DNA from 4 places in the Pseudarthrobacter oxydans genome. Region 1 is predicted to be linked to each of the others. Evidence: riboswitches for the same ligand, from Rfam matches in the RefSeq annotation. Region 1 holds a riboswitch; each other region holds the start of a gene.
What was found. A riboswitch is a leader RNA that binds a small molecule or an ion and turns the genes downstream of it on or off. The one in region 1 is predicted to bind thiamine pyrophosphate.
Positions count from the first base shown of each region.

Region 2: another riboswitch for thiamine pyrophosphate. It lies ahead of thiC (phosphomethylpyrimidine synthase ThiC); the one in region 1 lies ahead of thiO (glycine oxidase ThiO).
Region 3: another riboswitch for thiamine pyrophosphate. It lies ahead of SMD14_RS18910 (ECF transporter S component); the one in region 1 lies ahead of thiO (glycine oxidase ThiO).
Region 4: another riboswitch for thiamine pyrophosphate. It lies ahead of thiD (bifunctional hydroxymethylpyrimidine kinase/phosphomethylpyrimidine kinase); the one in region 1 lies ahead of thiO (glycine oxidase ThiO).

Region 1 covers NZ_CP139438.1:3,007,094-3,014,405, reverse strand. The annotation lists gene SMD14_RS13635 (DNA methyltransferase) at 1-26, opposite strand, end outside; gene SMD14_RS13630 (DEAD/DEAH box helicase) at 35-1,723, opposite strand; gene SMD14_RS13625 (hypothetical protein) at 1,750-1,890, shown strand; gene SMD14_RS13620 (RNB domain-containing ribonuclease) at 2,028-3,548, opposite strand; gene thiE (thiamine phosphate synthase) at 3,625-4,380, opposite strand; TPP riboswitch at 4,409-4,526, shown strand; gene thiO (glycine oxidase ThiO) at 4,521-5,846, shown strand; gene thiS (sulfur carrier protein ThiS) at 5,843-6,079, shown strand; gene SMD14_RS13600 (thiazole synthase) at 6,085-6,900, shown strand; gene SMD14_RS13595 (4a-hydroxytetrahydrobiopterin dehydratase) at 6,944-7,282, shown strand.
Region 2 covers NZ_CP139438.1:2,670,691-2,678,002, forward strand. The annotation lists gene rimM (ribosome maturation factor RimM) at 1-278, opposite strand, end outside; gene SMD14_RS12055 (RNA-binding protein) at 389-631, opposite strand; gene rpsP (30S ribosomal protein S16) at 633-1,055, opposite strand; gene SMD14_RS12065 (hypothetical protein) at 1,273-1,713, opposite strand; gene SMD14_RS12070 (VOC family protein) at 1,879-2,754, opposite strand; gene SMD14_RS12075 (amidohydrolase family protein) at 2,854-3,936, opposite strand; TPP riboswitch at 4,016-4,123, shown strand; gene thiC (phosphomethylpyrimidine synthase ThiC) at 4,118-5,938, shown strand; gene SMD14_RS12085 (alpha/beta hydrolase) at 5,943-6,674, opposite strand; gene ffh (signal recognition particle protein) at 6,780-7,312, opposite strand, start outside.
Region 3 covers NZ_CP139438.1:4,135,744-4,143,055, reverse strand. The annotation lists gene SMD14_RS18925 (iron-containing redox enzyme family protein) at 1-346, opposite strand, end outside; gene SMD14_RS18920 (DUF4383 domain-containing protein) at 333-902, opposite strand; gene SMD14_RS18915 (heme-degrading domain-containing protein) at 1,030-1,572, opposite strand; TPP riboswitch at 1,659-1,799, shown strand; gene SMD14_RS18910 (ECF transporter S component) at 1,864-2,487, shown strand; gene SMD14_RS18905 (ATP-binding cassette domain-containing protein) at 2,487-4,043, shown strand; gene SMD14_RS18900 (energy-coupling factor transporter transmembrane protein EcfT) at 4,040-4,840, shown strand; gene SMD14_RS18895 (hypothetical protein) at 4,854-5,642, opposite strand; gene SMD14_RS18890 (UDP-N-acetylglucosamine 1-carboxyvinyltransferase) at 5,887-7,312, shown strand, end outside.
Region 4 covers NZ_CP139438.1:2,582,513-2,589,824, forward strand. The annotation lists gene proB (glutamate 5-kinase) at 1-310, opposite strand, end outside; gene obgE (GTPase ObgE) at 300-1,889, opposite strand; gene rpmA (50S ribosomal protein L27) at 2,006-2,269, opposite strand; gene rplU (50S ribosomal protein L21) at 2,331-2,639, opposite strand; gene thiD (bifunctional hydroxymethylpyrimidine kinase/phosphomethylpyrimidine kinase) at 2,903-4,450, opposite strand; TPP riboswitch at 4,440-4,537, opposite strand; gene SMD14_RS11635 (Rne/Rng family ribonuclease) at 4,667-7,312, opposite strand, start outside.

The DNA.
Region 1 (7,312 bases):
TCCGGCGCCCAGACAGTGTCAGTCATGGAGGGTTTTAGGCCTCGGTGCTGCCGGGCTGCGTGGCCTTGTCGGCGCCCACTACCTCGCCGTTGCGGCGGCGGGTGCGCGTGCGGGGGCGGCGGGTGCGGGAGGGCTGCTCTGTCTCGGTAGCTGCCGGAGCCTCACCGGCAGCAGCGGGTGCTGCTGCTGAATCGGGCGTACGACGGCGGCGCTCACCTGTGCGGGCAGCGGAGTCGCCGCTGCGCCCGCCTTCGCGCTTGGCGCCGCGGTCCCGGCTGTCGCGTCCCCGGCCGTCGCGGTCGCGGGAACTGCCGGCGTCGCGGCCCCCGCGGGCGTTCTTTTTGCCCGTTTCGCCCAGGTCTTCCAGGACTTCGGCGTCGACTCCGGCCAGGGTGCGCTTGTCGCGCGGGAGCCGGCCTTTGGTGCCCTCGGGAATGTCCAGGTCTTCAAAGAGGTGCGGGGAAGACGAGTAGGTCTCCACAGGCTCCGGCACGCTCAGGCCCAGGGCCTTGTTGATCAGTCCCCAGCGGGGCATGTCGTCCCAGTCCACGAAGGTGACAGCGGTGCCCTTATTGCCGGCGCGGCCGGTGCGGCCCACGCGGTGCAGGTAGATTTTTTCGTCTTCCACGCACTGGTAGTTGATGACGTGGGTGACGTCGTCGACGTCGATGCCGCGCGCGGCGACGTCGGTTGCCACCAGGACGTCCACCTTGTTGTTGCGGAAGGCCCGGAGGGCCTGCTCGCGGGCGCCCTGGCCGAGGTCGCCGTGGATGGCGGCGGCCGCGAAGCCCCGGTCCACGAGTTCCTCGGCAACCTTGGCGGCAGTGCGTTTGGTCTTGGTGAAGATGATGGTCCGGCCGCGGCCGCGGGCCTGCAGGATGCGGGCGACAACCTCGATCTTGTCCATGCTGTGCGCGCGGTAGATCAGCTGGCGGATATCGCGCTTGGTGAGGCCTTCATCATCCGGATCAGCAGCACGGATGTGGGTGGGCTGGGTCATGTAGCGGCGGGCCATGGCAATGACGGGGCCGGGCATGGTGGCGGAGAACAGCAGGGTCTGGCGGACCGCGGGCGTGGCCGCGATCAGGGTCTCGACGTCCGGCAGGAAGCCGAGGTCAAGCATTTCGTCGGCCTCGTCCAGGATGACGACCTTGACGTTCTTCAGGCTCAGGTGCTTCTGCTTGAAGAGGTCGATGAGGCGCCCGGGGGTACCCACCACAACTTCCACGCCGTTCTTCAGGGCTTCCACCTGGGGCTCGTAGGCCCGGCCGCCGTAGATGGTGGCGATGCGTGCGTTCCGCTTGCGGGATGCCGTCTGCAGGTCGTTGGCCACCTGCACCGCCAGTTCACGGGTGGGGACGATGACCAGTGCCTGCGGTGCACCCGGGACGGCAAGCTTTTCGTAGCCGGCGTCGTCCCGGCCCACTACCCGCTGCAGGGCGGGGATGCCGAAGCCGAGGGTCTTGCCTGTGCCGGTCTTGGCCTGGCCGATGATGTCGTGTCCGGAGAGGGCAACCGGCAGGGTCATGGCCTGGATGGGGAAGGGGTGGGTAATGCCGGCGTCGGCCAGGGACTCCACGATGTCGGCGCGGACGTTGAAGTCCGCGAAGGACTTCTCCTCAATCTCGTGCGGCTTCTCGTCGGAGATGATGGTTTCTTCGGGCTCAAGCGTTTCGGTGCCGGAGTCGTCCGTCAGAAGCTGGTGGGTATGCAATTCACTCACGTGGAGTTTCCTTATTCATTTGGGCAATGGCGCTGCCTGCTCAACGGGCCGGCCGGCAGGCCGTTCCGGAGCACGCTCAGGCGCGCAAGCAATTCCAGTGGAAGCCGATCGCGGGCTATCTTTATGCTGGCACTGGTGACCAGCGGGTGGTTCTCAAGATCGCGTAGGGGCGGGCTTGTTGGTTTCAAATCAAGGAAATCAACGACCGGGCATCCATTTCTACCTCTTCAGTCTAGCCGCAAGGGCACCGAAATCCGGCTTTTGCCCGCACTGCGGGCCGGATATGCCACAAAACCGCCCCGGGTCACGGCGCCTTCGGCACCAGCTCGAAATGCACTTCACGGGTAGCGATGTCCGAGGACATGAGGCGCACCCGGACCTTGGTTCCGGCCTCCAACTCACCGGCGCAGCGCGCTGTCACTGCAGGTTCGGCGATCTGGATGATCCCGGAGCCGCCGTTGCCGTTCTTGCCGTTGCCGTTTTTGCCCTTGCCGTTGCCGTTCCGGCTCAGGCCGCCGTTCCCGTTCTCCTTCTGGGGCTTCGACCCTGAAATCACGATCGCGTCGAACTCCTGTCCGATGTGGTTGATCAACAGTGCCGCCTCCACCGTGTCCAGCGCCATTCGCTCCATCCGGGACGCCAGCTGGTCCGAGCCCGCCATGATCTCGGGAAGCGACGGCAGGGCGTCCCGCACCCACGCGGGCACCTCGCCGCCATTGCTCAAGGCCTCGCAGGTGACCAGCACGAAGCGGTCCACCAGGCGGCGAAGCGGGGCGGTGGTATGGGCGTACGCGGCGCCGATGGCGGACTGAACGGCGTCATCCGGGACGGTGCCGTCAAAGGCCGTATAGGCGGCCCCACGGAAGAGCATCCCTGCGGAGTGGAGGATTGCGAGCTGGCGGGGATGGGTGGGGTCCAGGCTGCGGAGGTATTCGCCGTAACTGACTTCGCCGTCCCAGGGCTTTCCGAGGGCCTCTGTCTGCAGCCGGAAATGGTTCAGGGAACGCTCGTCCGGGGCCGGCATGGTGCGCAGGATGCCCACTTTCCCGGCCAGCATGAGCTGTGCGGCTGCCATGCCGGTCATCAGCGATATCTGTGCGTTCCAGTCCTCCACGGGCAGCTGCGGGGCGGCGGCAATCCGGTAGCCGCCGTCGGGAAGCTGGACAATCTCCTGGTCCGGCATGTTCAGGCTGGCACCCTCCCGGGCGCGCTCCAGCTCCACGCGCTTGAGCCCCACCTCTTTAAGGAGGCGCAGCACAGGGGAAGGGCTGCCGGCGTCCAGTTCCGCCTGGGCGCCTTTGTAGCTGAGCTTGGTGCGGCTGCGCATCCGGGCACGCCGCACGGCCACGGCCGTGACCTCCGCGTCAACGTCAAGACGGAAGTCCCACACGAACGCGGAACAGTCCTGTCCCGGCAGGAGGCTTCCCGCCCCCTCGCTGATGACTTCGGGATGCAGCGGTATGCGGCCGTCCGGCGTGTAAAAAGTCTGTCCCCGACGCCGCGTCTCAGCGTCCAGCGGGCCGCCGGGAGTAACAAACGCCGGCACGTCGGCGATGGCATAGAGAACGTGGTAGCCGTTGCCGTCCCGCTCGATGAACAGCGCCTGGTCCAGGTCGGTGGACGATGCCGGATCGATGGTAATGAATTCAACGAAAGTCAGGTCATGGGACGGCAGTTGCAATGCGGACACGGCGGCCTCGGCGTCCTTCACGGCATCATCAGGGTAGGCACCCGGCAGCTCAAGCTCACTCCGGAGCGCGCCCAGCGCCGCTTCGAGTGCGTTGGTGTGCTCGTGGACATTGGGGGCCAGCCGATGGTGTGACACGAAAATCAGCGTAGCCCGAATTTCGTCAATAGTGCACGGAAGCGGCCCGGAGAGGCACGGCAGTTCCGGCGCGGGATTATGGGCGGGCGGCGTCCAGGGCGCTGAGGAGCGAAGCGGCGGCCGCGGCCGGATCGTCAGCCTCGGTAATGGCCCGGACCACCACGATCCGGCGTGCGCCGGCTTCCACCACCTCTTCGACGTTGGAGTGGTCGATGCCGCCAATCGCGAACCAGGGGACACCGCCGTCGGGCGTGTCCTCCTGCCCGTCCGCCCCGGCAACAGCCGTGGCGGCGTACCTCACCAGGTCAAGCCCGACGGCGGCCCGTCCGGGCTTGGTGGGTGTTGCCCAGAGCGGCCCCACGCAGAAGTAGTCCAGCGCCGAGGGGCCGGCGGCGGCAGCCAGGGCGGCGTCCACCTGCTCCGGGCTGTGGCTGGACAGGCCGATGGCCGCGTTGCCGTTCAACAGCGTCCGGGCCGCCTTGAGGGGCAGGTCCTTTTGGCCGATATGGAACACCGGGGCTCCGGACAGCACGGCGATGTCCGCCCTGTCATTCACCGCCCACAGCCGGCCGTGCCGCACCGCCGATTCCTTGAGTACGGCCAGGAGCTCCAGCTCCTCGGCGGCTTCGATGGACTTGTCCCGCAGCTGGATGATGTCCACCCCGCCCGCGAAGGCGGCATCGACGAACTGCCCGAAATCGCCCCGCTCCCGGCGCGCGTCCGTACAGAGGTAAAGGCGTGCGGCCTGCACGCCGGAACTGCCTTCGGCGTTGAGAAAGGCGTCGGTAGCCGGGACGGGGGATGCAGCGGCAGGAGGGTGGGACACATTCATGGGTGCCAGCCTAGTTCCTCTACACTGGGCCTCGTACTGCGGGAGCCGCGGCAGCTGTCATAAAGCGCCGGGCTGAGAGGGCGTCAGAGCCGACCGCTTGACCTGATCCGGCTAATACCGGCGTAGGGAAGGAGACACTTATGCCCAATGCGCTCGACGCCCCGTACCGGCCCGCGCCCGGCTCCGCACTGGAGGCCGACGTTGCGGTCATCGGCGGGGGAGTCATCGGCCACGGCATCGCCTGGGAGGCGAGGCGGTCCGGATATTCAGCGGTGGTAATCGATGACGCCCCCGGCTCCGGTGCCAGCTGGGCCGCGGCGGGGATGCTTGCCCCGGTGAGCGAACTGCATTACCAGGAGGAGGACCTCCTGGAGCTCATGCTGGAGGCCTCCGGGCGCTGGCCGGGTTTCGCCGCTGGCCTTGCCGCGGCTGCCGGTTCGGATCCCGGGTATCTTACGACGCCGACCCTCGCCGTGGGTGCCGACGCTGCGGACCGGCAGGCGCTGCTGGACCTGCGCGAGGTGCAGCAGGCCAATGGACTGACGGTTGAGCCCCTCACCATCCGTGAAGCCCGGCGCCGGGAGCCGCTGTTGAGCCCGGCCATTGCCTCGGCGCTGAATACACCGGCGGACCACCAGGTGGACCCCAGGCTGCTGGTCGCCTGCTTCCGCCGTGCCCTGGCCCGGCACGCCGGCGGAACCGGCAGCGGCGGAAGCTTCGTGGCCGGAGCCGCCGAGGGCTACGCCGTGCCGGACCGGGCAGCGGGCCTGCTCTGGCGGGACGGAGCCGTCGCCGGTGTCACGCTGGAGGGCGGAGGAACGGTGGCGGCCAGGGAGACCGTAGCGGCCAACGGATTGCACGCTGCGGCCCTGACCGGGCTGCCGGAAAACCTGCACCTGCCGTTGCGGCCGGTCCACGGTGACATCCTTCGCCTCGCCGTCCCCGCCCACCTCCAGCCGCTGCTGACCTCCACCGTCCGCGGACTGGTCCGCGGGATCCCTGTGTACATCGTCCCCCGGCAGGACGGCACCGTGGTGATCGGGGCAACGCAGCGTGAGGACGCACTGGGGAAGGACAGCGGAACCAGCGCGGGGGCAGTGTCGGCAGGGGGCGTCTACCAGTTGCTGCGCGACGCCCAGGTCCTGGTGCCTGCGGTGGCGGAACTTGAGCTGCTGGAATGCACGGCCCGGGCCCGTCCCGGCACACCTGACAACGCCCCGCTGCTCGGGCGGGTCCCCCTGGAGGACGGCCCTTCAGGGCAAAGCCGCGTGGCAGGGCTCATCATTGCCACCGGCTTCTTCCGCCACGGCGTCCTCCTCACCCCGGCAGCGGCCGCGATATGCCGGGACCTGCTCGAAGGCAGGGAGGACCCCCGCTGGGCCCCCTTTAATCCCGGCCGCTTTTCCGGCGTCGCCGTTCGGCCTGCTGCAGCGGCCACCCTACCCAACCCCAAGGAGACAGCATGAACATCACCCTGAACGGAACCGGACATACAGTCGCCGACGGCGCGTCCATCACCGCGCTCGTCACCGAGGTCACCGGCCGCGCACTGGCCGCTGACGGCCACGCAACCGACGGCCGGAAATTGGGCGTCGCCGTTGCGCGCAACGCCCAGGTGGTGCCCCGGAGCCAATGGTTCGCTACCGCACTCTCCGAGGGTGACGACGTCGAACTTGTCACGGCAGTACAGGGAGGCTGAACACCATGACGGAAACCCGCAGCACCCTCGACGGCACCCGGCCGGACCTTCATGATCCCCTGGTGATCGACGGCGTCGCGCTCGCGTCCCGGCTCATCATGGGCACGGGCGGCGCGCCCAGCCTTGACGGCCTCGGCGCCGCGCTCCTGGCCTCCGGCACCTCCCTCACCACCGTGGCCATGCGCCGCTATTCACCCCAGGAGGCAGGCTCGCTTTTCCAGCTCCTCCTGGACCACGGCATCAAGGTCCTGCCCAACACGGCGGGGTGCTTCACTGCCCGGGACGCCGTCCTCACCGCGGAGCTCGCCAGGGAGGCCCTGGAAACCGACTGGGTGAAGCTGGAAGTCATCGCTGACGAACACACCCTCCTGCCGGATGCCGTGGAACTCGTGGACGCCACCGAACAGCTGGTCAACCGGGGGTTCAAGGTTTTTGCGTACACCAATGACGACCCCGTCCTGGCGCTTCGGCTCGAGAACCTGGGAGCTACCGCGGTCATGCCGCTCGGCTCGCCCATTGGCACCGGCCTGGGCATCCTCAACCCGCACAACATCGAGCTCATCGTGTCCCGGGCCTCGGTTCCGGTGGTGCTGGATGCGGGAATCGGCACGGCGTCCGACGCCGCCCTCGCGATGGAACTCGGATGTGATGCCGTGCTCCTGGCCACGGCGGTGACCCGGGCACAGGACCCGGCCATGATGGGCGCCGCCTTCAAGCACGCCGTCATCGCAGGTAGGCTGGCGAAAGCGGCAGGTCGCATACCTCGCCGTGAACACGCGCTGGCGTCGTCGGCGATGGAAGGCCGGGCCGAGTTCCTGTAGGGCCCGCTTTCCGCCGGCCGGCGCCTTGATTCAAGGAGCAGCAGTGGCCGGCAAAGACGCCCTTCCCCCGGAACGAATCGACGAAGCCTTGGCTGGACTGCCTGATTGGCGGGCCGACAATGGCGGATTGGTCTCTGTCTTCAAGATGCCGACGGCGGTTGCCGCACTTGAGCTGATTGCCGCCGTCGGACGTCTGGCCGAGGAACAAAACCACCATCCCGACCTCGACTGGCGTTACAACCGCGTCTTTATCCGCTACACGTCCCACGACGCCGGGGGACAGGTGACTGACCGGGACATCGCGGCAGCTGCGGGAGCAAGTGAAGCTGCGGCAGCGTCGGGGGCCGTGGCCGAGCCGGCGAAGTACGTGCCGGGGCGTTAGTAGCCTCGCCACCAGCCACTGGTCCCTAAG
Region 2 (7,312 bases), 340 kb from region 1:
TCGTCGTCGTCCTCCTCCAGTTCCTCGGTTTCGATGAAGAGCTTGGCACCGCGGAGGGTTTCCGCTTCATTGCGGGTTTCGATCCCGTCGAAGCCCAGCAGCAGGATGTCCTTGTTCCAGCGGGCACTGTTCACGGTGAGCGGGCCCACGGCCGCCGGTTCAACCGTGAACTCGGCGCCCGGGACAAACCGGTCCCCAGGGGCATCGGTCAGGACCTGGACCGTTACTTCCCCGCGGATGCCATGGGGTTTGCCGATTCGTGCCACCTGAAGCTGCATGTGTTCCTCTGTTCGGGTTGTGGTTAATCCACGGTGTTCTGGTGAAAGCACTCCGGCCCCTCCACCGCGTTGGTGGAGGGGCCGGAGCTAAAACTGATATTGCCGAGCGCTCAGCGGCGGCGGTCGGTGTCGACGACGTCGACCCGCACCGGCTCCCCGCCGGCCAGGGCTGCCACCACGGTGCGCAGTGCACGCGCCGTGCGGCCCTGGCGGCCGATCACCCGTCCGAGGTCGTCCTGGTGAACACGCACTTCGAGGGTGTCCCCGCGGCGGTTGTTCTTGGAGCTGACCTTGACGTCATCCGGGGAATCAACGATTCCGCGGACCAGGTGTTCCAGCGCTTCTGCCAGCAATCTACTCAGCCTCGGTGGTCTCTGCTTCGGCCTCGGCGGGTGCTTCGGCTGCATCAGACTTGGATGCCTTCTTGGTGATGGCTTCCGGGATGATCACGGAACCCTTTTCCGGGGCAACGAAGGCAGCCTTCTCAGACTTGGTCTTCAGGGTGCCTTCCTGGCCCGGCAGGCCCTTGAACTTCTGCCAGTCACCGGTGATCTTGAGGATCGCGGCGACCTGCTCGGACGGCTGGGCGCCGACGGACAGCCAGTACTGCGCACGCTCGGAGTTGACCTCGATGAATGAGGGCTCTTCGGTGGGGTGGTACTTGCCGATTTCTTCGATGGCACGGCCGTCACGCTTGGTGCGTGAGTCCGCGACGACGATGCGGTAGTACGGTGCGCGCATCTTGCCAAAGCGCTTAAGGCGAATCTTTACGGCCACTGTTGTGGTCACTCCTGTTTCAGAAAAGGGGGTGAACCCGGCTTTCTGCACCCGTGGGGCGGGCCATACTTGCGGGCTCGAAGGACAGGATCCTGACGCGGAGAGAGGGGCCACGCAGATCGAGTACCTGTTTATTGTGCCAGATCAGCGTTCGGATTTCGACTTGACACGTCCTGGCGCGGCCCCGCCCCGCCCGGACAGACGGGGCAGGAACGGCTCAGGCGGACCAGACGTAGAGGCCGGCGCGCTCCGAGTCGGCGATTCCGCTGGCCATTTCAGCGAGCTGCCGCACGTAGGTGCGCGCCTGGGCGGCATCGAAGGGCATGTCATCCTGCGCCGCCCACTGCTCAGCGACGTCGTCGAGGACGTCGCCCTCCCCTTCGGTTTCATACGAGAGCAGGTCGGCCAGGGCACGCACCATCGCGGGCGGAACCGCAAGGAGCGAATCGCTCGCCACGTCCACCATGGTCAACTCATAGTCTGCCCCGCCGGCATGGACGGCGGTGCCGGCCAGGTCGCCCAGCTGTTCGACTTCAAAGTCGCTGATTCCCGGGATCCGGACCGCGTCGCCGGCAGGGGCACTCCCGCCCTTGTCCAGGATGCCGCCGCGCTTCAGTGCGGCGTCGTGGGTGGCAACAAAGATTTCGGTGAAGCCCATGGGAAGTGCCCTCATTCCGTTGACGGTGCGGCCCGCCGGGATGCAGCGCGCGCTGCCCGGCAGTTCGGTTTCAGCCTAGTACAGGGACCGCCGGAGTTTTCCGGCAACGCCGGTCGGCGGCCCAACCCCCGCAGGGTTCTCAACCTTTGTCCGGGAGTGCGCCGGTCAGCGGACTGCCACCCGGATCCTGTTGCGCCACGGATCCTCGAACCGGAGTTCGGCTCCGGTGTGGTGGGCGGCAACACCGGCAACCTTGAGGCGGTCGGCGAGGGCGCCGACGTCGTCCCCCGACGGCACTTCGATGAGGACCTCACCCAGGCCGAGGGTGTCCTTGCGCGGCCCCGCGCCGCGGCTGTTCCATACGTTCATTGCCATGTGGTGGTGGTAGCGGCCCGCCGAGACGAACAGGGCCTGGCCGTGCCAGCCTGCGGTCTTTTCGAAGCCGAGGGTCCCCACGTAGAAGTCGCGGGCGGTCTGGACGTCGCCCACCTGGAGGTGCACATGGCCCACGCCCGCAACGGTTCCCCGCTGGCGTTCCAGGGACTCCTCAGTGAGGTGCTGCTCCAAATAGCGCTGCGGCGGAAGGGCCAGGCTGTCCATCACCACGTCAGTGCCGTTCCAGGACCAACTGCTGCGCGGCCGGTCCCAGTAGAGTTCGATCCCGTTGCCTTCGGGGTCGGTGAAGTAGAAGGCCTCGCTGACAAGGTGGTCTGCGCTGCCGGTGAAGGAACGGGGTTCAAACTGCGCGGCCGTGGCGATGGTCGCGGCCAGGTCTGCCTGGTTCTCGAACAGCAGCGCGGTGTGGAAGAGGCCGGCCTCTCCCCGGCCCGGAAGCGTCAGGCCCGGAGCGGGAGCCAGGTGCACCAGCGGTTTCTGCAGCCGGCCGAGGTAGAGCCCGCCGTCCTGCTCCGCGACGACCTCCAGGCCGAGGGCCCGCTGGTAGTAATCGGTCATGACCTTCATGTCGCCCACCTTGAGCATCACGGTGCCCATGGCGAGGTCGGCAGGAAGGAGATCCTGGCGGGCGGCTGCGTCGGTCATTTGAAGGCTCCTTGTATTGGAGGCCGTCCCGTCGGCGGCCTGTCACATATTAAAATTACTTGAAGCTTCAATTTATTCCAAGTGGCGGCCTCAAATAACTCAGCGGATGATGCGGCCGCCCAGCACCACGTGTTCCAGCGCCCTGATCGTTTCCGGGGTGGTCCGCGGGTCTTCGCGGCACACCACGACGTCGGCCCGCGCGCCTTCCTCCAGGTTGTCCGCTCCCAGCCACGTGCGGGCTGCCCAGCAGGCGGCATCCAGGGCCGCAGGCATGGGCAGGCCGGCCCCGTGCAGGGCGAGGATCTCATCTGCGATCCTCCCGTGGCGGACCACGCTGCCTGCGTCCGTCCCGGCAAAGATGCGTACGCCGGCGGAATGGGCCTCCGCCACCCGTTCCAGCCTGCGTTCCCACAGGGCACGCATGTGGGCGGCGTAGCGCGGAAACTTGGCGTCTGCCTGCTCCGCGATATCAGGAAAGGTAGCGATGTTGATGAGGGTGGGCACGATCGGCACGCCCTGCTCCACGAACCGGGGCAGGTGGCGGGGCAGCAGCCCCGTGGCGTGCTCAATGCAGTCAATGCCGGCGTCCAGCATCTGGTCCAGGGTGTCCCCGGCGAAGCAATGCGCCGTGACCCGGGCACCTTCATCATGGGCAGCCTGGACAGCGTCACGGACGACGGCGGCCGGAAAGGAGGGCGCGAGGTCGCCGGCGCTCCGGTCGATCCAGTCGCCCACCAGTTTGACCCAGCCGTCGCCGTCGCGTGCTTGCTTCCGCACGGCCTCCACGAGCCCGTCGGGTTCGACCTCCGCCGCAAAGCCGCGCAGGTAGCGGCGCGTGCGGGCCACATGCCGTCCTGCACGGATCAGCACCGGAAAGTCCCGGCAGCCCTGCATCCAGCGGGTATCGGCAGGTGAGCCGGCGTCGCGGACCAGCAGGGTTCCGGCGTTGAGGTCAGCCAGCGCCTGTTCCCGTGCAAGGGCGGGTTCGACCGGGCCGGCGGGGCCCAGTCCGATGTGGCAGTGGGCGTCAGCCAATCCCGGCAGCACCCAGCCGTCGAGCTCCCGCGCCGGAGGGGCAGTTGGCCGGCTGAACGTGAGCTTGCCGTCCACCGACCAGAGTCCATGGCGTACCCGGTCCGGTGCGGTCAGGACGGGTCCGCGAAAGTGAATGATGTCTGCCATCGGGCTTCCTTTCGATGCCCGGTCAGGCTAGCACCCGCAAATGTGACACCGCCCTTCCGGGGGCGTGTGGTAGCTTACACCTTGACCACACGGGTGCCCCTGCAGGGGCTGAGATCGGGCTGACGCAGCCTGCGACCGTTGAACCTGTCCGGGTAATGCCGGCGAAGGAAGTGAGTATTCCTTGAGTACACAAAATGCACAGCTGAACCCTGCCCAAGACCGTCCGGCGATGGGAGCAGCCGGCAACCAGCCACCGGTGACCCAGTCCCTGAAATCCCATTCTCTGGCCTACCTTGAGGATGCCGGCACGGGGATCAGGGTCCCGGTGACGGAGATTGCGCTGGAACCTTCCCCGAACGGGACGCCGAACAGGCCGTTCCGGACCTACCGGACGGCGGGACCTGGCAGCGACCCCGTCATCGGCCTCCCTCCCTTCCGGACGGACTGGATCGAAGCACGCGGAGACACCGAGGCGTACAGCGGCAGGGAACGGAACCTGCTCGACGACGGCCGCTCGGCTGTCCGCCGCGGCGCCGCCAGCGCCGAGTGGAAGGGAGCGCGCCCGGTGCCCCGCCGCGCCGTCGACGGCAGGACCGTGACGCAGATGCACTACGCGCGGCAGGGCGTGATCACCCCGGAGATGCGCTTTGTGGCGCTGCGCGAGAACTGCGATGTTGAACTGGTCCGCAGCGAGCTGGCTGCGGGCCGCGCCATCATCCCCAGCAACATCAACCACCCCGAGTCCGAGCCAATGATTATCGGCAAGGCCTTCCTGGTGAAGATCAACGCCAACATCGGCAACTCGGCCGTTACCAGTTCCATCGCGGAGGAGGTGGACAAACTGCAGTGGGCAACGCAGTGGGGCGCCGACACCGTCATGGACCTTTCCACCGGCGATGACATCCACACCACCCGCGAATGGATCCTCCGCAACTCCCCCGTCCCCATCGGCACCGTCCCCATCTACCAGGCCCTCGAGAAGGTCAACGGGGAAGCCAATGCCCTTACCTGGGAGATCTTCCGCGACACCGTCATTGAACAGTGCGAGCAGGGTGTGGACTACATGACCATCCACGCCGGCGTCCTGCTGCGTTACGTGCCCCTGACAGCCAACCGGGTGACAGGCATCGTGTCCCGCGGCGGTTCGATCATGGCAGGCTGGTGCCTGGCCCACCACCAGGAGAACTTCCTCTACACGCACTTCGATGAGCTGTGCGAAATCTTCGCGAAGTACGACGTCGCCTTCTCCCTGGGTGACGGGCTGCGGCCAGGGGCGACGGCGGATGCCAACGACGCTGCCCAGTTCGCCGAACTGGACACACTGGCTGAGCTGACGGCGCGCGCCTGGGAATTCGACGTGCAGGTGATGGTGGAAGGTCCGGGGCACATCCCGTTCCACCTGGTCCGCGAGAACGTAGAGCGACAGCAGGAGCTGTGCAAGGGTGCGCCGTTCTACACACTCGGGCCCCTGGTTACCGACGTTGCACCGGGCTACGACCACATCACCTCGGCCATCGGTGCCACCGAGATCGCACGCTACGGCACCGCCATGCTCTGCTACGTAACCCCGAAGGAACACCTGGGGCTGCCCAACAAGGACGACGTCAAGACCGGGGTGATCACCTACAAGATCGCCGCACACGCGGCAGACCTTGCCAAGGGCCACCCGGGGGCGCACGAGCGCGATGATGCGCTGTCCAAGGCACGCTTCGAATTCCGCTGGCGCGACCAGTTCGCGCTGTCCCTGGACCCGGTCACGGCGGAAGCCTTCCATGATGAGACCCTGCCCGCAGAACCTGCCAAGACCGCGCACTTCTGTTCCATGTGCGGTCCCAAGTTCTGCTCCATGAGGATCAGCCAGGACATCCGGGACGAATTTGGCTCGGCGGAGTCGCAGGCGGCCCTGGCGGCGGCGGCGGGGATGAAGGGGAAAAGCGAGGAATTCCGGGCGGCCGGCGGCAAGGTGTACCTGCCGGAGCCCCGTGTTGCCGCCGGAAGCTAGGGCGTCAGGACGCGCGTGCCCGGACCCGGCTGGCATCGCCGATAAACGAGCGGATGATGCGGTCCCCCTCTCCTGAATCCTGGGGCCGGTGCCCTCCCGCCGCAGTGCGGTGGAGGGCGCCGGTCTCCCGGAGGTAGCCCGCGATCTCTTCGTAGAGCGGCTCCCAGCCGCCCGTGAGGACGAGCGTAGGCACGCCCGGCACGATGTGCAGCGGAGCTTCCCACGACGGCACCTGCAGACGGAGCCGCCGGGCGGACCGCTTCTCTTCCACGGTGACCGGGTGCTGCAGGTCCGTGGCGTAGACCCGGCGCACGAATTCCCGCTGGAAGTCCTCGTCGCCGAGTTGGTGCCGGACGTCCAGGAGCGGCTTCATCAGCGCAATGTGCGCCGCCGTCGCCGGCAGTTCCGCGGTCAGCGACAGGCAGGCCGGCTCCACCAGCGTCAGCGAATAGACAAGGTCGGGGCGTTCGACGGCGGCCATCATCGCTGCGACGGCGCCTTGGGCATGTGCCACGACGTGCCCGCCGACGGCGCCCCTGCCGTCGTCGGCCAGTGACCGCAGCAGGATCCCCGCGTCCTCTTCGAAGGATGATTCCACCGGCTCTGCCACGGGATCGTAGCCGTGGCGGCGCAGGAACAGTGCGTCATAGGACAGTGCCAGGCCATGCTGGCGGGGCCAGGCCGCGGCGCCGAAGCTGCCCGCGCCGTGCACGAACACTACCCTCTGCTTGAACATGACCCAACCCTATTCCACAGCCCCGACATCCCAACTAAGTAGCGCCAAGTGTCGTTATGAACCGTCAAAACGACACTTGGCGCTACTTAGTTGGGCCAGGTTTGCTTACTTGCCGAGGAACTTGTCGAAGCCCTTGGGCAGGTTCAGCTGGGACGGATCGAAGTCGCCCGGCTGCTGGCCGAAGGCGGCGCCGGTCGGCAGAGCCTTGGCCGCGTTGGCCCGGCGGGCCTCGGCGTCCTTCCGCTCCTGGGCAGCCTTGGCGGGGTTGCCTGACTTCGCCTTCTTCTTGGGGGCGTTCTTGGCGTTCTTCCGCGCCCCGCCGCCGGCACCCGGCATGCCTGGCATCCCGGGCATCCCCGGCATGCCGCCCTGGGCCATCTTCTTCATCATCTTCTGGGCCTGGGCGAAGCGCTCCAGAAGGCCGTTGACCTCGGAGACGTGGACGCCGGAGCCGCGGGCAATACGGGCGCGGCGGGAGCCGTTGATGATCTTGGGCGCAACACGCTCGTGCGGGGTCATGGACCGGACGATGGCCTCGACGCGGTCGATCTCGCGTTCGTCGAACTGCTCCAGCTGCTGGCGGATGTTCTGCGCACCCGGCATCATCATGAGCATTTTCTTCATCGAGCCCATGTTGC
Region 3 (7,312 bases), 1.1 Mb from region 1:
CTTCCCGGGCGGCCAGCCTGAGCGCTGACTCGAACGGTTTTTCCAGCAGGTGGCGGACCTGGATCAGTCCCGGCGCCCATTCCCACTCATCGCTGACGCCTTCGAGTCCGCTGTAGTGGAGCTCGTAGAGGCAGAAGAGCGTCAGCTGGAGATCGTCGTCGCCAATGATGTCCGGGGTGGCAGCCAACTGGCCGGTGACCGCCCGGTGCAGCGCCGCGGTTCCGTCATCCAGGGTTCGGTCATCGGCGGTGCGGCCGCAGGGGCGGGTGCCAAGGGTGCCGGGCGCCTCCGTGAGAAGGGCGAACAAGGCGGTGCTGGCGGGACCGCGCGCTTCAGGGATTTTCATAGTGCTCCTTCAGGTGCGGCGTTGGTGCCGGTTCCGTGACGTCGTCGCTGAGGCTTCCTGACCGGTTGCTGTTGTCGCCGCTGTTGCTGCTGTCGCTGCCGGCAACGCCTGCGGGAACGGCGGGGCCTCGGGCGGCCAGGACGATGGCCAGCGCAATCATGGCCAGGCCGAGGGCCAGGTGCAGCCAGTCGTCTGCGTTGTTCGCAGGGAGGAAGTTGGCAGGCGTGGTGTCGCCCGCAAGGAAGCCGTACAACCACAGGAGCAGGTAGGTTACGCCCCCGTAGATGAGGAAGTTCCTGGCCTGGGGATGCGTCCGCGCCATCAGGACCCCTGCAATCCCGAAGAGCAGGTGGACCGCGTTAAGGAGAATGGACACTTGGAAGACGCTCAATAGCAGCGCCCCTGAACCAGGTCCGGCAAAGCCCAACGAGCCATAGTTGGAGGTAACGCCCGGGATGAAACCCAGGATGCCGAAAAGGACGAAGACTATTCCCGTTCCGAGGGAGGCCTTTTGCAGGCGTGTTCGTGGGCCCGCCAGGCGGGTGCTTGCTGCCATGTCCTGTTCTCCTCAAAACCCGGGAGACAACATAGTAAGCATGATTACTAATAAATGCTAAGCAGCCTTTGTATTTCTGCTGCCGGTGGACGTGCGTGCAGTGTGGGTCAGTCCGCCAGCCTTGGCATCAGTCCGCCCCCGCGGAGTGGAGCATTTCGCGCAGGGCCTCGACCACCAGGTCGTGATCCTGCACTTGGGGAAGCCCTGAAACCGTAACGGTAGCCACGGCGCCCACTCCGGTGACGTACAGCGGGAAGGAGCCGCCGTGCGCCGCGTACCGGCCCTGGTCGAACCATCCCTGGTCCTCGATCCGGCCGCCGCGCAGCCGGCCGCGCAATCCCACCAGCAGTGAGGGGACCTCATACCGTGCCGCCGTGCGCTGCTTCGCCCGGATCCAGTGATCGTTATCCGGCGTCGCACCGGGCAGCGCCGCATGGAACAGAACCTGCCCGCCCTTCGTGATGTCAATCGCGATGGGCAGCCCGCGCTCCTTGCCCAGCTCCACGAGGAGCAGTCCCAGGTTCAGGGAGTCGTCGAGGGAGAAGCCTGGAAACTGCAGTTCCCGGACTTCGCCTTCAATCCGGGCGATCAGTGCCGCCAGCGATCCCTCCGGCTGGATGGCATCGGAATCCGGGTCGAAGTCGGTTACATGCGGGGAATTGGCAGCCATGGCCCACAATCTACCCCCGCCGCGGTGTAAACTGGACAACGCCCAACAGGGTATTTCTGCAACGAATCATTTCAAGCAAAAGCAACATTCAACGACAGGGGAGCGCCGCCGTCGGCCATCACTGGCAATGCCAGGATCCGCAGGTGGGCGCTGAGAGTGCGGGCAGCCGCAGACCCTCGAACCTGATCCGGTTAGTACCGGCGCAAGGGAGTCGAGTTCTCGAAGTGCGCGCAGCGGCAGCAGTGCCGGCAGCCGCGTCCACTTTCCCCTCCTGTTCCTCAGGAGGATCACATGGCAACAACAGCAGTCAAGAAGACCAGCAGCAAGTCCTGGCGCGTCGTGGACATCGTGGTGGCGGCCCTCATTGCCATCGCCGGCGGCGTCATTTTCTGGGCCTGGTCCCAGGGCGCGGCCGCAGTGTCCGGCCCCATGAACGCCACCTACCCGCCACTGACCGGCCTGATCGCCGGCGGCTGGATGATCCCGGCCGTGCTGGGCATGCTCATCATTCGCAAGCCCGGCGCCGCGCTGTTCTGTGAGACGGTAGCCGCCACCGGTGAGCTGCTCATGGGGTCCCAGTATGGGGCTTCCGTGCTGTTCTCCGGCTTCGTCCAGGGCCTCGGCGCCGAGATCATCTTCGCCATCTTCGTGTACCGGAAGTTCAACCTGCCCGTGGCACTGCTGGCCGGTGCCGCCGCCGGTCTCTTCTGCGGCCTCAACGACTCCTTCGCTCCGTGGGGCTGGAACATCGCCTACTCCGGCGGGGACAAGCTGGTGTACATCGTCTTCACCGCCATCTCCGGCGCGATCATCGCCGGCGCCCTGTCCTGGATCGCCACCCGGGGGCTGGCCAGGACCGGGGTCCTGAGCTCGTTCGCGTCGCGGAAGGCAGCTACGGAGCCTGTTTTCTCCTGATGTCCGCACCTTCCCGCCAGGGCGCGCCCACCGCAGTGCGTCCCGCCGCCGTCACGGCCCGCGGCTGGGGCTGGCGGCATGCCGGGCGCGCCAGGCCGGCGGTCCATGCCCTCGACCTGGACATCCGTCCGGGAGAGCGGGTGCTGCTTTTGGGGCCTTCCGGCGCCGGCAAGTCCACCCTCCTCCATGCTTTGGCGGGGGTCCTGGGGGATGCGAACGACGACGGCGGCGCGGCCGGCGATTCCGACGAGTCGGGTTCGCTGCTGGTTGACGGAGCCTCCCCCCGCGAGCAGCGCGGGCGCGCCGGCCTTATGCAGCAGGATCCCGAGACGCAAGTGGTCCTGTCGCGCGTGGGTGACGACGCCGCCTTCGGCGCCGAGAACCTCGCCGTGCCCCGCCACGCCATCTGGAGCCGCGTGCACGAGGCGCTGGACGACGTCGGACTTTCCCACCTCCCGCTGGACCATCCGACGTCGGTACTCTCCGGCGGGCAGAAACAGCGGCTGGCGCTCGCAGGCATCCTTGCCATGCGTCCCGGCCTGATCCTGCTGGACGAGCCGACGGCCAACCTGGACCCGGCCGGCGTGCTGGAGGTCCGCGACGCCGTGGCGCGGTGCCTGGACAAGACCGGCGCCACCCTGGTGGTGGTGGAGCACAGGGTGTCCGTGTGGAAGGACCTGGTGGACCGGATCGTGGTGCTGCAGCCCGGCACCGACGCGAAGGACGCCGTGCTGCTGGACGGTCCGCCGGACCAGGTGCTCAGGGAGGCCCGGAGCATGCTGATTGCTGCCGGGGTGTGGGTGCCCGGCTATGTTCCGGACACCCGGCTGCGTGCGGCGGATCCAGCCAGCGGGACGGGTGGCCTCCTGCTCGCTGCCGAGGAACTGGCGGTGTCCCGTGAACGGGCGCGGCGCAGCGGCTTCCGGAAGGTTCCGCCGGTACCCGTGCAGGCAGGTATTTCCGCGCAGGTCCGGGCCGGGCACGCCTTGGCCGTCACGGGGCCGAACGGGGCCGGGAAGTCCACGTTTGCCCTGACGCTTGCCGGGCTCCTGGAGCCCGTGGCCGGCAAGGTTTCGGCCACGCTGGACCTGAGCCGCGGCGCCGGAATAGACCCGTACAAGTGGAAGGCCGATCAGCTCATCGAGCGGATCGGCACCGTGTTCCAGGAACCCGAACACCAGTTCGTCACAGGGAAGGTGCTGGACGAACTGCTGTTTGGCCCCCGGCACCTTGGCCATGGTGAGGAGCGCGTGGACGAACTGCTGGAGCGCCTGCGGCTTACCCATCTTGTGGATGCCAACCCCTACACGCTTTCGGGCGGGGAGAAGCGGCGGCTGTCCGTGGCAACGGTCCTGGCCGCGCATCCCCAGGTGCTGGTCCTGGACGAGCCTACGTTCGGCCAGGACGCCAACACGTGGGCGGAGCTGGCATCGTTCCTGTCCGAGCTGCTGGATGCCGGCACCGCCGTGGTCTCCGTGACCCATGACGCCGAATTCACGGCGGCGCTGGGTGGAACGGAACTGCGGATGGCCGCGGCGGAACCGGCGGCACCATGAGGCAGGAGCTGAACCTTCGCGGCAACAACGCGCTGCTGACCCGGGCGAACCCCCTCAGCAAGTTCGCCGCCGTCTTCCTCATCACGGCCGTGCTTGCGCTCTCCATAGACTGGGTGTCCGCATCGGTGGCACTGGTCTTTGAGGTCCTGCTGTTTCCGCTGGCCGGCCTGACGCTCGCACTGCTGTGGCAGCGCGGCTGGCCGCTGATCCTCGCCGCCGCAGTGGGAGGCTGGAGCACCTCCATCCTGGCGCCGGACAGCGGAAAGACGCTGATCGACGTCGGCATCTGGACCATGAGCGAAGGCTCACTGGAGCTGGGCGTGGGCTTCATGCTGCGGGGGCTGGCGATTGCCCTGCCGGCAGTTCTGCTGATGAGCTGCACCGACCCCACAGACCTCGCTGATGCGCTGGCGCAGAAGGCGCGCCTCCCGCACCGGTTCGTGCTGGGAACCCTCGCGGCCATGCGGCTGGTGGGCCTGATGGCAGAAGAGTGGCAGACCATCGGGATGGCCCGCCGCGCGCGCGGGGTGGGTGCCCGCGGCAGCGCCCTGCAGCGCGTGAAGGCGACGCTGGGGCAGAGTTTCGGGCTGCTGGTCCAGGCGATCCGCCGGGCATCGCGGCTCGCGGTGACGATGGAAGCCCGCGGCTTTGGCGGCGGCCGCCGGACGTGGGCCCGCGAATCGACCTACAGTGTGTTGGATGCGTGGGTGCTTGCCGGCGGTGTGGTGATGGCGGCAACAGCGGTTTTTGCCGCAGTCTCGCTGGGCACCTGGAACATGGTGTGGCTGGGGACCTGAAAGCGGGCCAGGCTTACGGGCACGAATAGTTGTAGTCGAAACCCCGCGATACGAACTGGGTCAACTCCACCTCGCCGCCGCCGGTGAGGGGCGCATGCGAACAGGCCATCGCTGCTCCTGACGCGTTCCGGGATCCTGCCAGCCAGCTCGGGAGTGAGTAAAGGTTGCTCGACCCGCTGACAGTTCCAACAATCTGGTCCCACTGCCGGCCCGAGGAGTAAATCCCCACCTGCGCGCCAATGCTGTGGAAGAAATCGGTCATGCCTTCCAGGACTGTCCGGTTGGCATCCTTGTCGGTGTAGGACCAGCTGTTTTCGGTCTCCACATCCAGCCACCAGACGTACGAGCCCGGGTTGCTGATGCCGCGGTGGTGGGCGTCATCGTATGCCTTGGCGAAGCCGTACATGTAGGCGCACGCCTTGCCGTAATCCCCGTCCTTGCAGGGGCCGTACGGGTTGTGCACCGCCCGGCCTGCCGGGTACTCGTCCTCCGCCGGCCACCACGATCCCGCGGCGCCCGGGTTGGCAGTATTGACGTACAGGGACACCGTGGGCCGGCCAGGGTGGCCCGCGGAACCTTCCGCCCAGTCAAGCTGCTCGGCCAGGCAGGGATTGGTGGTGTTGGCCAAACCGTTGTTGACGCCCACAATGGCAAAAGCCTGTCCCGTGGGGAAAGCCGTGTTGCATTGCGGCCAGGAGATGTCGTTCCCCAGGAGCGACTGCACTCCCTCTCCCGGGGAGGGCACCGCGTAGGCAGGCGAGCCGCAGATGAGGAGCAGGGCCGCGAGTAACGGTGCCGCCATTCCCGGCACGCTCCGTGTGCTGCGGGCCGGTGCCCGGCTGACTGGCATCGGCGTGGCTGGTGTCCGGCGCATACTGCCTCCGTTGCCGCTGGACGAACGGGTGCCTTCAGTCTCCCGCCCTTGGAAGGTGCGGTCAAGGAGTCCGTCCCCCTTCGATCGCATCGTTCGGGTAAACGCTCTCCAGCGGCCGCGTTTCAGACTGCCGTGACGGGACCTTTAACTCATTTATGATATAAAGTTGTGTATGACGCAGGAAACCGCTGAACACGTTGCCGCCATGCTGAGGGATGCCCGGGCTGAGAAGGGCTGGACCCAAGGCCAGCTGGCTGCCGAGCTGGGAACGAGCCAGAGCGCCGTTGCCCGCATGGAACAGGGCAAGCAGAACCTGAGCCTGAAAATGATCCAGCGCCTCGAAGTGATCTTCGACCGGAGCATCGTGAACGTGGGCAGGCCGCAGATGACCCACCTGCGCGTTGAAGGCGGGCGCACCCTTTCGGGGTCCGTGGACGTCAACAGCAGCAAGAACGCCGGAGTGGCTTTGCTGTGCGCCAGCCTCATTAACCGGGGGACCACCATTCTTCGCCGCCTCGCACGCATCGAAGAAGTGAACCGGATCGTTGAAGTCCTGACCAGCATCGGTGTCGAGTGCACCTGGCTCAACGACACCGACCTGCTGCTCCGCCGCCCGGCGGTCCTGGACCTGGGCGCGATGGACGTGGACGCCGCGCGCCGCACCCGGAGCGTCATCATGTTGCTGGGACCCCTGCTCGATGAGTCAGCCAGGTACAAGCTTCCCTATGCGGGCGGCTGTGACCTTGGTACCCGGACGGTTGAGCCGCACATGCAGGCACTGCGCCAGTTCGGACTCTCGGTGGAAGCGACAGCAGGCTTCTACGACGTGCAGGCCCCGTCCGCAGACACCCGGGACCGCTCCTTTGTCCTGACTGAGCGCGGCGACACTGTCACCGAGAACGCCATCATGGCCGCGGCCCACCGCGAGGGCACCACCGTTATCCGGAATGCCAGCCCCAACTACATGGTGCAGGACCTCTGCTTCTACCTGGAGATGCTTGGAGTGGTTATCGAGGGGGTGGGAACCACCACCCTGAAGATCACCGGACGCCGGTCAATCGATGCCGACATTGAGTACTACCCTTCGGAGGATCCCATCGAGGCCATGAGCCTGATTACCGCGGGCATTGTCACCAACTCGGAGGTGACCATCCGGCGCGTGCCCATCGAGTTCATGGAAATCGAGCTGGCAACCTTGGGGCAAATGGGCCAGCAGTTGGAGATCTCGGGCGAATACATGGCCCGGAACGGCCGGACACGGCTGGTGGACGTCACCACCAAGCCTTCCGAGTTGCGCGCTCCGGAGGACAAGATCCACCCAATGCCGTTCCCCGGGCTGAACATCGACAACCTGCCCTTCTTTGCGGTCATCGCAGCGAACGCGCATGGCCAGACCATGATCCACGACTGGGTGTACGAAAACCGGGCCATCTACCTGACCGAGCTGAACCGGTTGGGCGCCCAGGTGCAGCTCCTTGATCCGCACCGGATCTACGTCAACGGGCCCACCAAGTGGCGCGCCGCGGAGGTTGGCTGTCCGCCCGCGCTCCGCCCGGCAGCGTGCCTGCTGTTGGCAATGCTTGCCGCGCGGGGAGTGT
Region 4 (7,312 bases), 420 kb from region 1:
CCATCAGGAGGCCCTGCCCCACGCTGGCAGCTGCCTGCTGGGTGGCAAGATCGCGGGGGCGCTTGGCAAGGCCCAGGGGTGCCAGGCCCGCGGCGATGGCACCGGAGGAGACCAGGATGATTTCGGTGCCGGTGTTGCGTTTGGCCGCCAACGCGTCAGCCAGGGCAGTCAGCGCCTCTTCGGAGATGCCGCCCTTGATGCTGGTCAGCGACGACGAGCCAACCTTCACCACGATCCTGCGGGCGCTGGCGAGCACGCTCCTGTCCACGGACCGCGCCAGCGGCACCGCAGCTGCCGCCCTAGAACTCATCGCCTGCGTCCAGTCCACTCTCCTTGAGCGGCTTGGCGACCCGGCGGCTGCTCACGGACTCGGTCCAGATGCCGGCCTTGCGCTCGGCTTCAAGTTCGGCGCGGGCGGCCGCCCTGGCGTCCTTGCGTTCCTGCTGCTCGTCACGTTTCTGTCCGCGCGTGGGGCGGTCGCCGATATCGGCAAACCGGACGTCGGTGCCGCGCGGCGAGGCCAGCAGTTCCGCACCGGCCATCATGGTGGGCTCCCAGTCGAAGACAACGCCGTCATCCTCGCCAATAACAACTGTGTCGCCGGGCTTGGCGCCCTGCTTGAACAGCTCCGTCTCCACGCCGAGCTTTGCCAGGCGGTCAGCGAGGTAGCCGATGGCTTCCTCGTTGGTGAAGTCCGTCTGCTTGACCCAGCGCACCGGCTTTTCGCCCAGCACGCGGAACAGCGGCTCAAGGCCCTTCTCTTCCCGGCGGATCCGGAAGCCTGCTTCATTGACCGCGCGGGGCTTGATGACAACGGGCTGCACCTTGGGCGGCGCAGCAGCCACCGCGTCCCGGGCCGCCTGGACGATTTCGGCCATGGCAAAGCCCAGCTGGCGGAGGCCCTCGTGGCTAGTTGCCGAGATTTCAAAGACCCGGTAGCCGCGGGATTCCAGTTCGGGGCGGACGAACTCGGCCATGTCCTTGCCGTCCGGCAGGTCCACCTTGTTCAGTGCCACCAGGCGGGGGCGGTGGTTCAGCGGAACCACTTCACCGTCCTGGCCCGCGTAGCTCATGTCCACGGCGTACTTTTCGAGTTCGGCCTCGATGACGGCCAGGTCCGAGAGGGGGTCGCGGTCGGCCTCCAGCGTGCCGCAGTCCAGGACATGGACCAGCGCCGCGCACCGCTCCACATGGCGGAGGAAGTGGTGGCCGAGGCCCTTGCCCTCGCTGGCGCCTTCAATCAGCCCCGGTACGTCTGCAATGGTGAAGCGGACATCCCCGGCCTGAACTACGCCCAGGTTGGGAATCAGGGTGGTGAAGGGGTAGTCGGCGATCTTGGGCCGCGCCGCGGACATGGCGGCGATAAGGCTGGACTTGCCGGCGGACGGGAAACCCACCAGGGCAATATCCGCAATTGACTTCAGTTCCAGCACAATGTCGCTGGACTCGCCTTCGATGCCGAGGAGGGCAAAGCCGGGAGCGCGGCGCTTTTGCGAAGAGAGCGCGGCGTTGCCCAGGCCGCCGATGCCGCCCGCCGCAGCCACGTACTCGGTGCCTTCGCCCACGAGGTCGGCGAGGACGGTGCCGTCCTTGGACTTGACCACCGTGCCGTCCGGAACGGGCAGGATGAGCGTCTCGCCGTTCTTTCCGCCGCGCCAGTCCCCCATGCCCGGGCCGCCGTTGGTGGCGTGGCGGTGGGGCGCGTGGTGGTAGTCAAGGAGCGTGGTGGTCTGGTGGTCCACGCGAAGGATCACGTCGCCGCCGTTGCCGCCGTTGCCGCCGTCGGGACCACCCAGCGGCTTGAACTTCTCACGGTGGACGGAGACGCACCCGTGGCCGCCGGTACCGCCGGATACGTGCAGTACTACCCGGTCTACAAAGCTGGCCACGTGGATCTCCTCAGTGCTGTTTCCTGGACACCCAAGGGCGCCAAGACGATTGTAATGCGGTTAAAAGAACAGTGGAGCGGACCACATGGCCCGCTCCACCGCTTCAGAACTGGTTGTTACTCTGCAGCTGCAGCAGCAACGATGTTGACGACGCGACGACCGCGGCGGGTGCCGAATTCAACGGCGCCCGGGGTCAGGGCGAACAGGGTGTCGTCGCCGCCGCGGCCAACGCCGGCGCCCGGGTGGAAGTGGGTGCCGCGCTGGCGGACGATGATCTCGCCTGCGGAAACTACCTGGCCGCCGAAGCGCTTGACGCCGAGGTACTGTGCGTTGGAGTCACGACCGTTGCGAGTGGAGCTCGCGCCCTTTTTATGTGCCATCTGAAATGCCTGCCTCTAAATTCTGGGGAATCTGCTGAAAAACCTGAACAGTAACGGGAGGTTACTTGATACCAGTGATCTTGACCTTGGTCAGTTCCTGGCGGTGACCCTGGCGCTTCTTGTAACCGGTCTTGTTCTTGAACTTCTGGATCACAATCTTAGGACCACGGAGGTCCTGGAGGATCTCAGCCGTAACAGTTACCTTGGCCAGGTCAGCAGCGGCGGAGGTGACCTTGTCACCATCAACCAGGAGCAGTGCGGGCAGCTGAATGGTGCTGCCAGCTCCACCGGCGACGCGGTTCAGGGTAACGAAGTCTCCAACGGAAACCTTCTCTTGGCGGCCGCCTGCGCGGACAATCGCGTACACCACTTGGGAACTCACTTCTCTCGACGTTTATTACAAATTTGCGTGCGGAACCCGGTTCCATAATTGGTTGGGCTCTCGCTGTGCCTCAACGCCGTGGGGTCATAACCCAAGTGTTGGCGTAAGCACCGAAGATCTAGAATACGCTAGTTTTGGCTTCGGCCGCAAATGAGGCTGGTTCCGGCGGGTTGTCTGTGATAGGTACCACAACACATTTCCTTGGCCGGGGGGTGCCCCACCATAGTACCGGCGCGGCGGCCGTCCGGACGTCAGGAATGAAGGCGCGGCGCGTCGAAAAATTCAACTTCCAGGCGGCAGGACTGCCTGAATGCCGTGGCCATGGCATCCTTCTCATGCGCCGGAGCGGTGCGCCCCGCACTGTCCACAATGGCAACCGCCCTGCGGGTGGCCGCGGCGAAGTCCTCATCCGCGTATGTGCGCAGCCACTCCGCGTAGGGATGGCCCGCCGGCTCCCCGGCAGCCACGAACTGTGCGTGGAGCGTTTTGCCCACCTCCGCGTACAGCCAGAAGCAGGGCAGGACGGCTGCCGCCAGCACGGCATAACTGCCCGACGCCGATGCCGCCACCAGGTGGTCCACGTAGGACTTGGTTACGGGTCCCAGCTGCGGCTCAACGGTCCGGGTACTGAGCCAGGAGCGGTGCAGTTCAGACTCGACCTCCAGGCATTGCGCGGCGGAACGTGCCCAGAAGAGTTGCTCTGCCTCGGTGGGGGCCAGGGCACTTGTCCGCGCGAGCACCCGTGAATAACCGTTGAGGTAGATGGCGTCCTGGGCCAGGTAGTAGCCAAACTGTTTCTCGGCCAGGTCGCCGGAGGCCAGGTCCCGGATAAACGCCAGGGAATAGATGGCTTCCAGGTGCTCCTCCGCTTCAGCCCACAGCCGCGCCGCGAAGCTGCCTTCAGCAGGCTCCGGCTGAAGGTGGTGGAAGTGGTGGACTGGTCCGTTGCCCGTACCCACCTCCAGCGACTCCGAGGCCTCCAGCGCGCCGGACAGCCAGGGCTTGACCTCCCGGAGGGCTGCCTCCCAGTCCCCCAGCCGCACCTGGACTGTGGCCATGGCTGATGACAGTGAACAACCGGTGCCGTGGCTGTTCAGCGTTGCCACCCGCCTGCCCGGGACCACCACCACGTCCTGGCCAAGCGTGCCTGCAGTGTTGACAAGGGCGTCGGGGCATTCGTCCCCGGCCAGGTGTCCGCCCTTCACAAGCACCGTCGCCCCGGTGGCGGAAGAGAGCTCGCGGCCCTGTTCCAGGGCGCCTTCCCAGCTCTCCTGCACGTTCCCGCCCACCAGCATGGCAAGTTCAGCCAGGTTGGGCGTGATGAGGTGCGCCAGCGGCAGCAGCTCGCGAAGTGCGGCTTCGGCGGATTCCTGCAGGAGCCGGTCACCGCTGGTGGCCACCATGACAGGGTCCAAAACCACGACGCCGGGACGGACTTTTTCGAGCCACGCCCGGACAGCTTCGATCACCGCGACATCACCCAGCATCCCGATTTTCACGGCGTCGATGCTGATGTCCTCACTGAGCGCGTCAAGTTGCCGGGTGAGGAAGTCAGCAGGCGGAACGTGGACCCCGCGTACGCCGCGGGTGTTCTGTGCGGTGAGGGCAGTGATGGCGGCCATTCCGTAGCCGCCGTGGGCCGCGATGCTTTTCAGGTCCGCCTGGACGCCGGCTCCGCCGGACGGATCCGAGCCCGCGATCGAGAGGACCCGGGGCACGTCCGGCCGCTGGCCGGACTGTGCTGCAGGGGCAGGGGCGCCCTGAGGGGTGGCAGAGGGCAATTCGAGAGTTGAAGACAAGAGACATCCCTTCGCCGGTGCTAGCCGGACAGGTTCAACGGGTGTGGATCTCAGCCGGCTCTGTGCGCGGCACCCCGTGTCGGTTCACCAGCCTAGCTTTTTTGCGGTACGCAGGGCGAAGGTGACGCAGTGCGACTGGTGCGGCCTTAAATGCCGGATGCCCGGCCGTCCACACGTGGTGGGCGGCCGGGCATCCAGCGTGTCGCGTGCCGTGGCCTAGAGTTCCGAAGCGGGAACCCCGACACCCAGGATGATGGGCTCCGCGGCAGGCTTGGCGTTGCCTGGCGCAGGGGCACCTGCCTGGTCAGCTTCCGGCGCCTTTGCAGAGTGTGAATGCCCTGCCGCCGCGGCGGGGACATTCTCGTGCTGCTCGACGGAGGTCTCGTTGGCCGCACCCTGGGCACGGCTGGCGCTGCGGTTGCGGCGCGCCCGGCGCGGGCGGGACTGTTCCAGGGTGTGGTCGGAATAGTCCTTTTCGCGCAGCGCATGGGCAGCCTGCAGCGGCTCAGGCCGGACCTGCGGAGACTCCGCCTGCGGTGCCTGGACGTGCTGCGGTGCCCGGACCTGCTCCGGTTCCCGCTGCTCCTTTTCCGGTGCCCGCCGTTCGGGCTGCCCGGCTGTGGCTTCCGCGGCAGGGGCAGGCTCACCGAGGTGGGCGAAGGCTTCGGCGAGCCGGTCCAGCGTCAGGGCCGGCTTCGGCTGCTGCTCCTCCGCGTGCTCCACGAACGGCAGGGCAACTTTCTCCCCGCCAAAGGTGAGGACGGCGGCAGGCCGGGAGGCGTCGCCGTCGTGCTTCTCAGGTTCCGCCGGCTGGACCTGCGGAGCCTGCCGGGCCGCGGCTACCTCATCGTCGTGCAGGTGGGCGGCGTGTGCTGCCGCAGCAATATTGGCAAGGGCAAGCCTGGTGGCTTCGGCCTTTGCGTGCCGCTCGGCGTCCGTGGGGTCGGGGTGGACCGTGTGCACGTGGAGGGCGGCTGCAGGAGCAGCGTCCACCTGCTGGCCGCCGCGGCCGCGGCGGCGCTTCCGGTCTGGACGGACGCCGGGCTGGCTGCTGTCCCCGCGCTGGGCCTCAGCGCGGTGGCTTTCATTCCGGACGTCCGGGCGGGCGTCCGAGCGCTGAACGTGGTGTTCGGCCGCCACGATATTGGCCCGGCGGTGCTCCACGGGGTCATCGTGGGTCACCACGCCGCGGCCGGCGCAGGCCTCGCACTGCTCGCCAAACACTTCAAGCAGCCCGGTGCCCATCCGCTTGCGGGTCATCTGCACCAGGCCAAGGGACGTGACTTCGGCAACCTGGTGCTTGGTGCGGTCGCGTCCCAGGCACTCCACCATCCGACGGAGGACGAGGTCGCGGTTCGATTCCAGGACCATGTCGATGAAGTCGATGACGATAATGCCGCCGATATCGCGCAGGCGGAGCTGGCGTACCACTTCCTCCGCAGCTTCCAGGTTGTTCTTGGTGACCGTCTCTTCAAGGTTGCCGCCGCTGCCGGTGAATTTGCCGGTGTTGACATCCACAACAGTCATGGCCTCGGTGCGGTCGATCACCAGCGAGCCGCCGGAGGGCAGGAAGACCTTCCGTTCCAGTGCCTTGTGGATCTGTTCGTCGATCCGCCATGCGCTGAAGATGTCCTGGTCCTTGGTCCACTTCTCGAGGCGCCCCACCAGATCGGGAGCGACGTAGGTGACGTAGGCCTCGATGGTGTCCCAGGCTTCCTCGCCGGAGACGATCAGCTTGGAGAAGTCCTCGTTGAAGACGTCGCGGACCACCTTGATGGTCAGGTCCGGTTCGCCGTACAGCAGTTCCGGAGCAAGGATCTTGGTGGACTTCGACTGGCTTTCGATGCCTTCCCACTGGGCCCGCAGCCGGTTGATGTCGTGGGTCAGCTCTTCCTCGGAGGCGCCTTCCGCAGCGGTCCGGACAATAACGCCGGCCTGCTCGGGGAGGCGGTCCTTGAGGATCCGCTTGAGGCGGTTGCGTTCGACGTCGGGCAGCTTGCGGGAGATGCCGGTCATGGAACCGCCGGGAACGAAGACCAGGTAGCGGCCCGGCAGTGAGATCTGACTGGTCAGGCGCGCGCCCTTATGGCCCACGGGGTCCTTGGTGACCTGGACCAGGACGGTGTCGCCGGACTTGAGCGCGTTTTCAATGCGGCGCTGCTTGCCCTCGAGGTTAACGGCCTCCCAGTTGACTTCGCCAGCGTACAGGACGGCGTTGCGCCCGCGTCCGATGTCCACGAAGGCTGCTTCCATGGACGGCAGCACGTTCTGGACCTTGCCCAGGTAGACGTTGCCGATCAGGGAATCCTGCTGGGTCTTGGAGACAAAGTGCTCGGCCAGGACGCCGTCTTCCAGGACGGCAATCTGGATTCTGTCATCGCGCTGGCGCACGATCATTTGGCGGTCCACGGACTCCCGGCGGGCCAGGAACTCGGCTTCGGTGATGACGGTGCGGCGGCGGCCCGTGTCGCGCGATTCGCGGCGGCGCTGCTTCTTGGCCTCCAGGCGGGTGGAGCCCTTGACGCTGGTGACCCGGTTGCTGACCGCGGGTTCTCCCACGGGGCGCGGTGCGCGGACGCGGGTCACCGTGTTGGGGGGATCGTCGTCTCCCCCGCCCGTCAGTTCAAGGTCCTGGTCGCCACGGCGGCGGCGGCGCCGACGGCGGGACGTCACGCCTTCGTCGGCCTGCCCGGCGGCTTCCTCGTCGGCGTCATCGGCAGCATCGGTCTCGGCATCTGAGCCCTCGGCGTCTTCGCCGTCACGCTCGCCAGTCCTGCTGCGGCCGCGGCGGCCGCGGCCACGGCGCCTCCTGCGGTTACCGGCATCGTCCGAGTCGTCCTCGGTGTCCTCTTCTTCAGCTTC